2 regions of the Trichocoleus sp. FACHB-6 genome follow, and region 1 is predicted to be linked to the other one. Evidence: predicted binding sites of a transcription regulator. Region 1 holds the regulator's gene; the other holds the start of a gene.
The links. Region 1 encodes NtcA, which controls nitrogen genes in cyanobacteria. Its sites were predicted from a motif close to TTTGTANNNNNNNNTACAAA; they were not measured.
Positions count from the first base shown of each region.

Region 2: H6F66_RS09155 (DUF4327 family protein) is a predicted target of NtcA. The motif match lies at 2,202-2,221, and genes of this name have one in related genera.

Region 1 covers NZ_JACJOY010000023.1:32,066-37,262, reverse strand. The annotation lists gene H6F66_RS04330 (WG repeat-containing protein) at 1-540, shown strand, start outside; gene hisB (imidazoleglycerol-phosphate dehydratase HisB) at 630-1,271, opposite strand; gene fabI (enoyl-ACP reductase FabI) at 1,381-2,157, opposite strand; gene ntcA (global nitrogen regulator NtcA) at 2,497-3,168, shown strand; gene H6F66_RS04310 (DUF3084 domain-containing protein) at 3,277-4,887, shown strand; gene H6F66_RS04305 (pre-16S rRNA-processing nuclease YqgF) at 4,942-5,197, shown strand, end outside.
Region 2 covers NZ_JACJOY010000050.1:32,121-37,317, reverse strand. The annotation lists gene rbfA (30S ribosome-binding factor RbfA) at 2-403, shown strand; gene H6F66_RS09160 (glycoside hydrolase family 3 N-terminal domain-containing protein) at 400-2,007, shown strand; gene H6F66_RS09155 (DUF4327 family protein) at 2,297-2,536, shown strand; gene H6F66_RS09150 (hypothetical protein) at 2,742-3,134, opposite strand; gene H6F66_RS09145 (hypothetical protein) at 3,383-3,724, opposite strand; gene H6F66_RS09140 (cation diffusion facilitator family transporter) at 3,965-4,870, shown strand; gene guaA (glutamine-hydrolyzing GMP synthase) at 5,070-5,197, opposite strand, start outside.

The DNA.
Region 1 (5,197 bases):
TACGGCTATATCAACAAGAGTGGCAAGTTCGTAATCCCCCTGAAATTTGATTCGGCTGAATCTTTTTCCGAAGAAATAGCACTTTTTAAAATTGGCGCAAAGTGGGGCTATATTGATCCGCAAGGGAAGGTCGTAATTCCACCAGAATTTGATGAAGCTAAACCTTTTTCCGAAGGGTTAGCGGCGATATCAATTGACAACAAATGGGGCTATATCGATAAGACGGGAGACTTCGTGATTGCGCCCCAATTTCATTGGGCTGGTAGCATTTACACAGGACTAGCGGGGATAGCGATCGCAGATCAGATTGGTTATATCGACAAGGCGGGAAACATTGTGATTGCACCGCAATTTAATAACACTTATGACTTTTCTGAAGGGCTGGTATCTGTAAAAAGGGGCAGCAAGTGGGGCTATGTTGATAAAACTGGAAAGTTTGTAATCCAGCCGCAATTTGATAGCGCTTTGCCTTTTTCTGAAGGGTTGGCGAAAGTAAAAATTGGCAACAAGTATGGCTATATTGCCAATCCCCTCAAGTAATACCCAGTAGATGCAGGAGAAAGTTCACTCTTGCGAAGCGCGATCGCAACCTAAGCTAATTCTCCCGAACTGAACTATCCCCTGAAAACCTACAAAACCCCTTTGGAACTGGGAATCGTACCAGCACGACGGTGATCGATTTCCATAGCCATACGAAGACTACGCGCAAACGCCTTAAAGGTCGCTTCGATAATGTGGTGCGAATTAATCCCATCCAACTGTCGGATGTGCAGCGTCATCTGGCTATGATTCACCACCGCTACAAAAAATTCTCGCACCAGCTGAGTGTCATAAGTCCCGACTCGCTGGGTGGGAATTTGTAAGCCATAGCTGAGGTGAGGACGACCAGAAAAGTCTAACGCCACCTGCACCAAAGCCTCATCTAAGGGGGCGAGGAAATTACCAAAGCGAACAATTCCCTTGCGATCGCTTAGTGCTTTCCCGAACGCCATTCCCAACGTAATCCCCACATCTTCGTTGGTGTGGTGGTCATCAATTTCTAAATCCCCTTTCGCGGCTACATCCAAATCAATCAGCCCGTGAGAGGCAATTTGATGCAGCATATGATCCAAAAAGGGAATGCCCGTATTGGCGTTGCAAGTCCCATTCCCGTCTAAGTTTACTGTCACCAAGACATCAGTTTCGCCCGTCTTACGTGCAACCGTAGCCGTGCGAGGTGATAAAAATTGTTCAAGGTGCGGAGTGGTGGAAACGCGATCGCTTGTCTGCATAGCAGATGCTCACTAACAAGAAACAAGTAAGTTTATTATTCTATGCTATCGAGCTAGGGAATGGGGTAAGTTAGATTCTTTCCCCAGTCCCCAATCCCCAGCCCCTACATCACATTCCCATAATCTCGTACCCAGCATCTACATACAGCACCTGACCCGTAATCCCACTTGCCAAGTCGCTGCACAAGAAACTAGCAGCATTTCCTACTTCTGTCTGAGTCACAGTTCGCCGCAGTGGTGCTACTTCCTCAACATGATGGATCATATCCAGAATGCCACCCACCGCCGATGATGCTAGAGTGCGGATCGGCCCAGCTGAGATTGCATTCACGCGAATATTAGCAGGCCCCATCTCCGAGGCTAGATAACGCACGCTCATTTCCAAGCCAGACTTAGCAATGCCCATGACATTGTAATTGGGGATCACCTTAACGCCGCCCAAATAAGTAAGCGTGACAATACTGCCGCCTTCTGTCATCAGTGGTTTCGCCGCCCCAGCCAGTTGAACTAACGAGTAGGTGCTAATTTCCAAAGCTTGGGTGAAGCCAGCGCGAGTGGTGTTGCTAAAATCACCTGATAAATCGTCCTTGTTGGCAAAAGCAAGACAATGGATTAAAATATCTAGCCTGCCCCACTTATCGCGGATGGCATCAAATGTAGAACGAATTTGGTCATCATTCTGAACATCGCAAGGTAAAAACAAACTGGGGTTGAGAGGTTCTACCAATTCGGCGACTTTCTTCTCAAAGCGTCCTCGGTCGTCTGGTAGATAAGTAACTCCCAAATTTGCACCAGCTTTGTGTAACTGCTGGGCAATACCCCAAGCGATTGAGCGGTTGTTGGCAATGCCAGTAACTAGGGCATTTTTTCCTGATAAATCTAGCATGATGTCAATTTTGAAGGCAATATTAGAGAATATCCGATTTAGGGCGGTAATTAAGATAGCTTGCGTCCGGATCGAAGCTTACTCAACATGACTCAAACTGCATCCCAGCTTATCAAACAGGTATTGTCAAGATATAGACATTTTCCTTAACAGTCTGATTTGCGCCGTGGGGTTGAGGCACTTGGAAAAACTTGGAGGATAAAAGAACTTTAAAATTATGTATCAAGCAGCACAAAAAACTGCCTAAGAGTCAGTTTATCAGTGTCTAAAGTCAGAAATTTCTCACAGTCGGTTGTAATTCCCAGAAGAGTTTCTAGGGCAGCAATAAGGATAAAGGAAGTGGTAGTGACGCAAGATAGACCGTTAGCAGCTGTGTTCCGTCAAATCGGAGGTGGGGCGTTTCCGCCAGTGGTGGAAACCTTTGATCGGGGCAAAACTATCTTTTTCCCCGGAGACCCGGCTGAACGGGTATATTTTTTGCTCAAAGGAGCTGTGAAGCTGTCTCGCGTGTACGAAGCTGGGGAAGAAATTACAGTGGCGCTGCTGCGAGAAAACAGCGTCTTTGGCGTACTGTCGTTGATTACCGGGAATCGGTCAGACAGATTTTATCACGCAGTAGCATTTACGCCTGTGGAGTTGCTTTCAGCACCAATTGAACAGGTGGAGCAAGCGCTCAAGGATAATCCAGAATTGTCGATGTTGATGCTGCGGGGGCTTTCATCGCGGATCTTGCAAACAGAGATGATGATTGAGACTTTGGCGCACCGGGATATGGGATCGCGATTGGTGAGTTTTTTGTTGATTCTCTGTCGAGATTTTGGCGTTCCAGGCCCCAATGGAATTACAGTTGATCTGAAGCTTTCTCACCAAGCGATCGCAGAAGCAATTGGTTCCACAAGAGTTACAGTCACCCGGTTACTGGGAGATTTACGCTCCGAGAAAATGATTTCTATCAATAAGAAAAAAATTACCGTTCATAACCCGGTAGCTTTGAGCCAGCAGTTCACCTAAAACATCTTTTGCACTGTCAGCTTTTGTTAATCAATAGTTGAAGTACCAGCGTCTATCATAAAAAAGCCTTTATGCTTAAGCTTGAGAGGTGATAGCTGAAGCTGGAAAATGGCCACCAGTGCGCTGGTCTTAATTTTATCGATTTTGGTATTGGGTGGTGCGATCGCCACCTTGGGCGATCGCATTGGCACTCGCGTGGGAAAAGCGCGGCTGAGTCTGTTCAATCTGCGTCCCAAGAAAACTGCGGTCTTAGTTACAATTCTTACAGGTTTGATGATTTCCGCCTCAACCCTGACGATCCTATTTGCCACCAGCAAGCCGTTACGCACAGGCGTGTTTCAAGTTGATGAAATTCAGCGAAAACTCAGAACCGCTCGTCGGGAGCTTGACGAAACTGTAGCCCAGAAACAACAAACTGAAAGCGAACTCTCCAAAGTTGCAGCCCAGAAACAACAAACTGAAAACGAACTCTCACTAGCCCGCACCGAGCAGCAAGCCGCCCAGAAGCGTCTGGATGCCATTAATAAGTCTCTGGCGGCAGCACTAGGCAGACAAGCCCAGACAGAGGCACAACTGAGTAAGACAGAGCGCGAACTTAAAAGCGTTGCGGCTAGCTTTGAGAAAACCCAGCAACAGCTGGAAAATGTTTCTGGACAAGCGGTAAATCTACGTTCGGAAATTCAACAACTCCAAGGGGAACGTCAGGAACTAATCAAGCAGCGCGATCGCGTAAAGGCTCAAATTACCCAACTCAAGGGCCAAGTTACTCAACGCGATCGCGAAATTGCCAAGCTTGACCAAGCCATCACAGAACGCGATCGGGAAATTGCCATTCGTGACCAAGCCTTGGCGGAACTTGATCAAAAAATTTCCAACCTGAGAAACAGCATTGACCAACGCGATCGAGAAATCGCCAAGCGAGACACAGCCCTCGCCCAACTTGATGAGGAAATTTCCGCACGAGATCAAGTAATTGCCCAGCGCGAAACTCGCCTCAAGGAAATAGAAAAACAACAAGCTGCCCTAGAGCAGGAAGTAGCAGACCTGGAACAGTATTACCAATCCTATCAAGCCTTGCGTCAAGGTAACGTCGCGCTCCAGCGCGGTCAAGTTCTGGCTTTTGGTGTCTTCCGCATTGTCGATCCCGCCGCCGCCCGTCAGGTTATAGATCAGCTTTTACGAGAAGCAAATCGCACAGCAATGAAAGCTACGCGACCTGGTAACAACAATAACAACAAGATGGTGAATGAGCGCGTAGTGCAAATTACCCAAGCCCAGGTAGACCAACTGCTTAACCAAATTAAAGATGGTCGCCCCTACCTGGTGCGAATTTTCTCGGCTGGCAACTACGTCCAAGGCGAAAAAGACGTACAAGTCTTTGCAGACGCGACAGTGAATAAAATTGTGTTCAGTGGTGGTGATATCATCGCCGCAACATCTGCCGACCCTTCAACTATGAACGACCAACAAATCCGGCAGCAGATCGATCTGCTCTTGGGAGCATCTCAGTTCCGAGCCAATCGAGCTGGAATTTTGAACGATACAATTCAGGTAGGCGACGGTCGAATTACCAGCCTGATTCGCTTTATTGAGAAGCTAAAAAAGTTCAAGCAGCCTATCGATCTCAAGGCGGTAGTGGCAGAAGATACATATCTCATAGGGCCGCTGAAACTGAATTTGGTAGTCGTGCAGAATGGAGAGGTAATTTTTAGTATGTAATCCCCAATTCCCAATTCCCAATTCCCAATTGCCAATTCCTAATTCCCAATTAAAATGATTTTAGGTTTCGATCCAGGGCGCGATAAGTGTGGTATAGCCGTGATGGGACTTGACCTGATACTGGATTATCATCAGGTGGTGCCAGCACCAGAAGCGATCGCAATCATCAAAAACTTGTGCGAACAATTCGCGATCGCTACTCTGGTAATGGGCGATCAAACTACAGCCAAAACCTGGAAAAAGAAACTTCAGACAGAATTACCTGCATCGTTGCCGATAGTCATGGTAGATGAGCGCTACAGCACTCTAG
Region 2 (5,197 bases), on a different contig from region 1:
TATGGCTACGAGTCGTCGCGTTTCTCGCGTTTCAGCACTAATTAAACGCGAAATCAGCCAATTGCTGCTCCAAGAAATCAAAGATGACCGCGTAGGCGCTGGAATGGTCAGCGTTACAGATGTCGATGTTTCCGGCGACCTGCAACACGCTAAAATCTTTGTCAGCATCTATGGCACCGATGAAGCAAAAGAAGAGACAATGGCTGGTTTAACGGCAGCAACCGGATTTGTGCGCCGGGAATTAGGTCAACGACTGGGGCTGCGTCGGACACCAGAAATAATGTTTCTGGAAGATGAATCTTTGGAACGGGGCGATCGCCTTCTGAGTTTGATAAATCAGCTTAGTAATGAGCGTAAGCCAGGAAGTGGGGAAATGGAAGACATCGTTGAGGCTGAAGATTGAAATCTGTGTCGGAGTCGCTACCTGAGTGGGAATCGCTAACTGTGCCACAACAGGTAGCGCAGATGTTTGTAGTCAGAGCATCGGGCTACCTGTTCGATCACCAAATTCAGTACCCAGAATGGGAACCACCCAGAGCAAAGCTGCAACACTGGATACAGGATTTGGGTGTTGGCGGTGTAATTTTGTTGGGAGGCAGTGCGGGAGAATTGGCACTGCGATCGCAACAACTGCAAAGTTTTGCCACAATCCCTCTGCTGATTGCCGCTGATATTGAAGAAGGCGTTGGGCAGCGGTTTTCTGGGGCAATTTGGTTTCCCCCGCCGATGGCGATTGGAGCAATTTACCGGAAAGATGTCGCCAGAGCCTTGCACTACGCCCAGGAAATGGGCGCTATTACCGCCTCGGAAGCACTAGCTATAGGGATCAACTGGGTGCTTGCGCCCGTCGTAGATGTCAACAACAATCCCCTTAACCCAGTCATTAACGTGCGGGCTTTTGGGGAAACCCCAGAGGAAGTAAGCCAGCTGGCATCTGCTTTTATTCGGGGCGCACAACGTTTTCCGGTGTTGACGACTGCCAAGCATTTTCCCGGACATGGCGACACGGCGGTTGATTCTCATCTAGATTTGCCCGTCTTGCCACACTCACCAGCACGACTAGGGGAAATTGAACTGCCACCGTTTGCCTCAGCGATCGCATCTGGTGTTGACGCTGTGATGAGCGCTCATCTGCTCATCCCCGCCTGGGATATCGAACGCCCCGCCACTTTGTCTTATCCTATTTTGACTTCTCTGCTACGGCAAGAGCTAGGATTTGAAGGTTTAATTGTCACCGATGCCTTGGTAATGGGAGCGATCGCTAACCGTTATGGAGCTTCGGAAGCCCCCGTCTTAGCTGTAGAAGCCGGGGCGGATATTTTGCTAATGCCAGTAGATCCGGCTGGTGCCATCCAAGCAGTTTGTGACGCTGTGACAGAGGGGCGCATTTCCGAGGCGCGAATTCGCGCCTCGGTTGAACGCATCTGGAAAGCTAAGCGCAAGGTACAGGGAAGTAGGGGAGACTTGGTATCCCCAATCCCCAATCCCCTACAACTCGCCTCACCTCACGCACTAAACACATCTGCAAACATTTCGCGAGATTCCCTGCTAGTTCATGGCCAGGTTCCTCTGCCTAGAAGCACAGGCAACTTACGCAATTTAATAGTGGTGGATGACGTACTCAATTGTAAGTTTTTAGGTAAACTTGCCCCGGCTGTGGCATTACCAAAAAGCTTAGGCTATCAATTGCAACTGGTTGACCACCATACCCCGACTGTGGCATTGTCAGAAGCGATCGCTTCCATCTCGACAACACAAACATTGCTTCAACTTTTCATCCGTGGCAATCCTTTCCGAGGCAGTGCTGGCTTAACGCCCGTTGCCGAAGATTTGTTTAAAAGATTATTAAAAAACGCCGAGCTACAAGCCTTGGTAATTTACGGTAGCCCATATATTTTAGAGCAGTTTCTTCCGCATCTGCCGCCAGATATACCTTGCGTGTTTTCTTATGGACAAATGTCAGAAGCTCAGGCGATCGCTCTTGAAGTTTTGTTCCCTCCCCAATAAATAGACTGTTAGAGGTATGGCAGTTTTTTAAACTTTCTTTAAGGTTTTGCCTGTCCTACCTTTATTTATTCATAAATCAAGAGCGCTAGGCTAGGCTTACTACGCCCTTCCTGGCGTAATTTCATCCCTATATAGACGGAATTGATTGTCAAAAGTCCCTGACTTTTGCAATCTTTATTAAAAAGAATATTTAGTTTGTAACTCAATATACTGAACTTTTTATATGTTCGCGCTACGAACTATTCGTTAATATTAATTTTAGATCCGTTAGTTTATAGGTTGAGGACTTATGAGCGTTGACACAATGCTAACTGGTGCGTCTGTATATTCCATCGATGTTATTCAAGATGAAGCACGTCAATTAGTGGAGAAGGGAGTTGTGACTCGTCAGCAACCGATCTACGTCCTTTGTCAGTACATTCCCGCTCGTGAGTGGGTTTGTGTTGAGTGTGAACTAGAAAGGTGCAATATCTTACTCCGCGATCGCATCGGCGATCTGATGGGTCAAGAAGAATGGGATAACGACTGATAAATCTAGATTGAAGACAATTTTAAGACAAGGAGAGCGGTTCACCAGGAAACTTGGTGCAACCAAAAGCAATCCGTCCTCCACGCTTAAAACATCACAGTGGAAGACAGCTATCTCTGGATTACCTACCAATTTTTACTTTTAATGCCCGATCTAGAGAACTTATCTCTTATGCGGGTTTGACAAAATCAATTCTAAAGCCGATCTAAATCTCTGAGTCGGGGTTGCGTAGCTTCTCTAACTCAGTCCGCATGGCAGCAATTTGTGCAGTCAACTCCTGTAGCTCTATCTGCACATCCTGTTGGGCAACCGATGTTGTCGAGGTTGTGACGGTGGAACTGGGTGTCCCATAGGTAGCCGTACTCTCAGTCCGATCAGTTGGTGTTATTAGCGAGTCAACAAAACTTCGAGCTACCTGCTCAGTTGTCTCTCCTTTTACTGCCAACTGCTCTAAGAGCAAATTTGAGTCTGTTTTTAACAGTTCAAGATTTTGTTCTCGCTTTTGCGGGTCTTGTACGCTCTCCACCAGGGAAGCCGTCGCACCCAAGGTGACGCGAAATCCTTTGTGTACTAAGTCAAAGAGATTATCAGAGTTCATTAGGTAAATTGAGCCAAATTGAATGATTTGATAAGAATCGAGTGATCGCTATAGTTGACTTCCTTTTGGGATGCCAAAATGCGAACTGTGGGGCAAAGCTCACATTGGTGCCAGCTAAGCAAAGACACCAATGACATCTAAACTTGCCGACCATTTTAAGCATACAAAGGGACATTGTGCTGAGATACAAGCTTAAAAGCATCCTTCTTAAGAAAGATGCTTTTAAGCTTGCTTTTAAGCTTCCTGGTTTAGCTTACCTGCTCTAGGTACTGATTGATATCCTCAATCAAGCGAGTAAGTTCAGCTTCCGTAGTCAAGCGGATGCGTTCATCACGCAGGGTAAGCAGAACTTTAGCTGCAAAAGGGCTGGGCCAGATATTAGGGTTGCAGAAAATCTCTAGAAAGACATCTCCGGTGTAGCGATACTCCATTGGTTTTTGGGGATTGGTTTTACCGCCGCCACCAGCTACCAACTTAAGACTCTGCATTAATTGTGCGATCGCGCCTTGTAAATCTTGCGCCGCTTGGGGCGTAAAGCTGAAGGTGACAGAGCCTTCAACCAGGTTAAGCCTGAGTTGTGAACCGGACATGAGTAATTAACAGTGAGAAGTTAGGAAGCGAGGATTGAATTAACTCGTAACTATAACTTCTTACCACACAATAGAATCTGTAGGTTGAGTTTCGCGATCGCTCAACCCAACTTTATTTTCTGGGTGAGGTTCTTCAACCCAACCTGCAAAATTTTTTCTAACCCGAAATAGATGCTATCAGCCAACAATAGGTTCTAGACTGGGTGCCATAAAATACAAATGGCGAGTGAAAGAAATTCTGTGGTTGCAGATAACCGCTCGGCAGTGCGTAAAGTTTTAATTATTACCCTGCTACTTAACCTGTTCGTGATGGGATTGAAGGCTGTGGTGGGAACTTGGACAGGTTCTCTCTCCCTGCTGGCTGATGCCTTACATAGCGTAACCGATAGTGCCAATAACGTTTTAGGATTAGTTGCCAGTCAGTTTTCTTCTCCCCAACCGGATCGGGATCATCCTTACGGACACCAGAAATTTGAAGCAGTGGGAGCATTGGGAATTGCTGCTTTTTTAGGTATTGCTTGCTTTGAAATTTTGCGAGGGGCAATAGAACGAATTATCAAGGGCGGCGGCGACCCAGTAAAGATATCACCATCAGAGCTGTGGTTGCTGCTGATTGTGTTAGGAGTTAATATTTTTGTCACATTCTACGAGCGCCATGTCGGTCAGCGGGTGGGTAGCCCGATTTTGATTGCTGATGCCCAGCATACGATGAGCGATGTTTGGGTGACGATTACCGTTCTGGGTGGGTTGATTGGTGTCTGGCAAGGTATTCAGTGGCTAGATATAGTTTTAGCTTTTCCAGTTGCTTTGCTGGTGTTTTGGAGTGGCTGGAATGTTTTAAAAGATAATTTGCCTTGGCTGGTGGATGAAATGGCGATTGCGCCTGAAGCAATTCATGCGATTGTAATGCAAGTACCCGGAGTAATTAACTGCCACGAAATTGCCTCCAGAGGTGTCGTCGGGCGACAAGCCTTTATTGAAATGCACTTAATTGTAGATGCCATTGATGTCGAAACTGCCCATCGAATCACAGAAGAAGTCGAGAAACGCTTGCAAGAACGATTCAACCCCGTCCGAATTCTCATTCACGTCGAACCACCCGCTTACCAATCTGACCAAATTACCTACAAAACGAAATCAAAATAGGCATAGTTTTCCACAGGAAGAGGGGCTTTTCCACAGATTTTTGCAGGTTTTCCACAAAAGTTAAGGAAAAGACAATAACTTAAAAATAAATTTTTAACGCAAAGGATCACAAAGGGAGACGAATTACGCCAAGGAGATTACTCTGCGTATTTTTGGGATCCCCTCTGCGAACCTTTGCGTTTAAAATCCTTCCTTTTCTTCATTCCCACTCGATAGTTCCAGGTGGCTTAGAAGTGATATCGTAAACCACGCGATTGACACCCCGAACTTCATTCACAATACGAGTAGAAACGGTTTCCAAGAAATCATAAGGCACCCTTGCCCAAT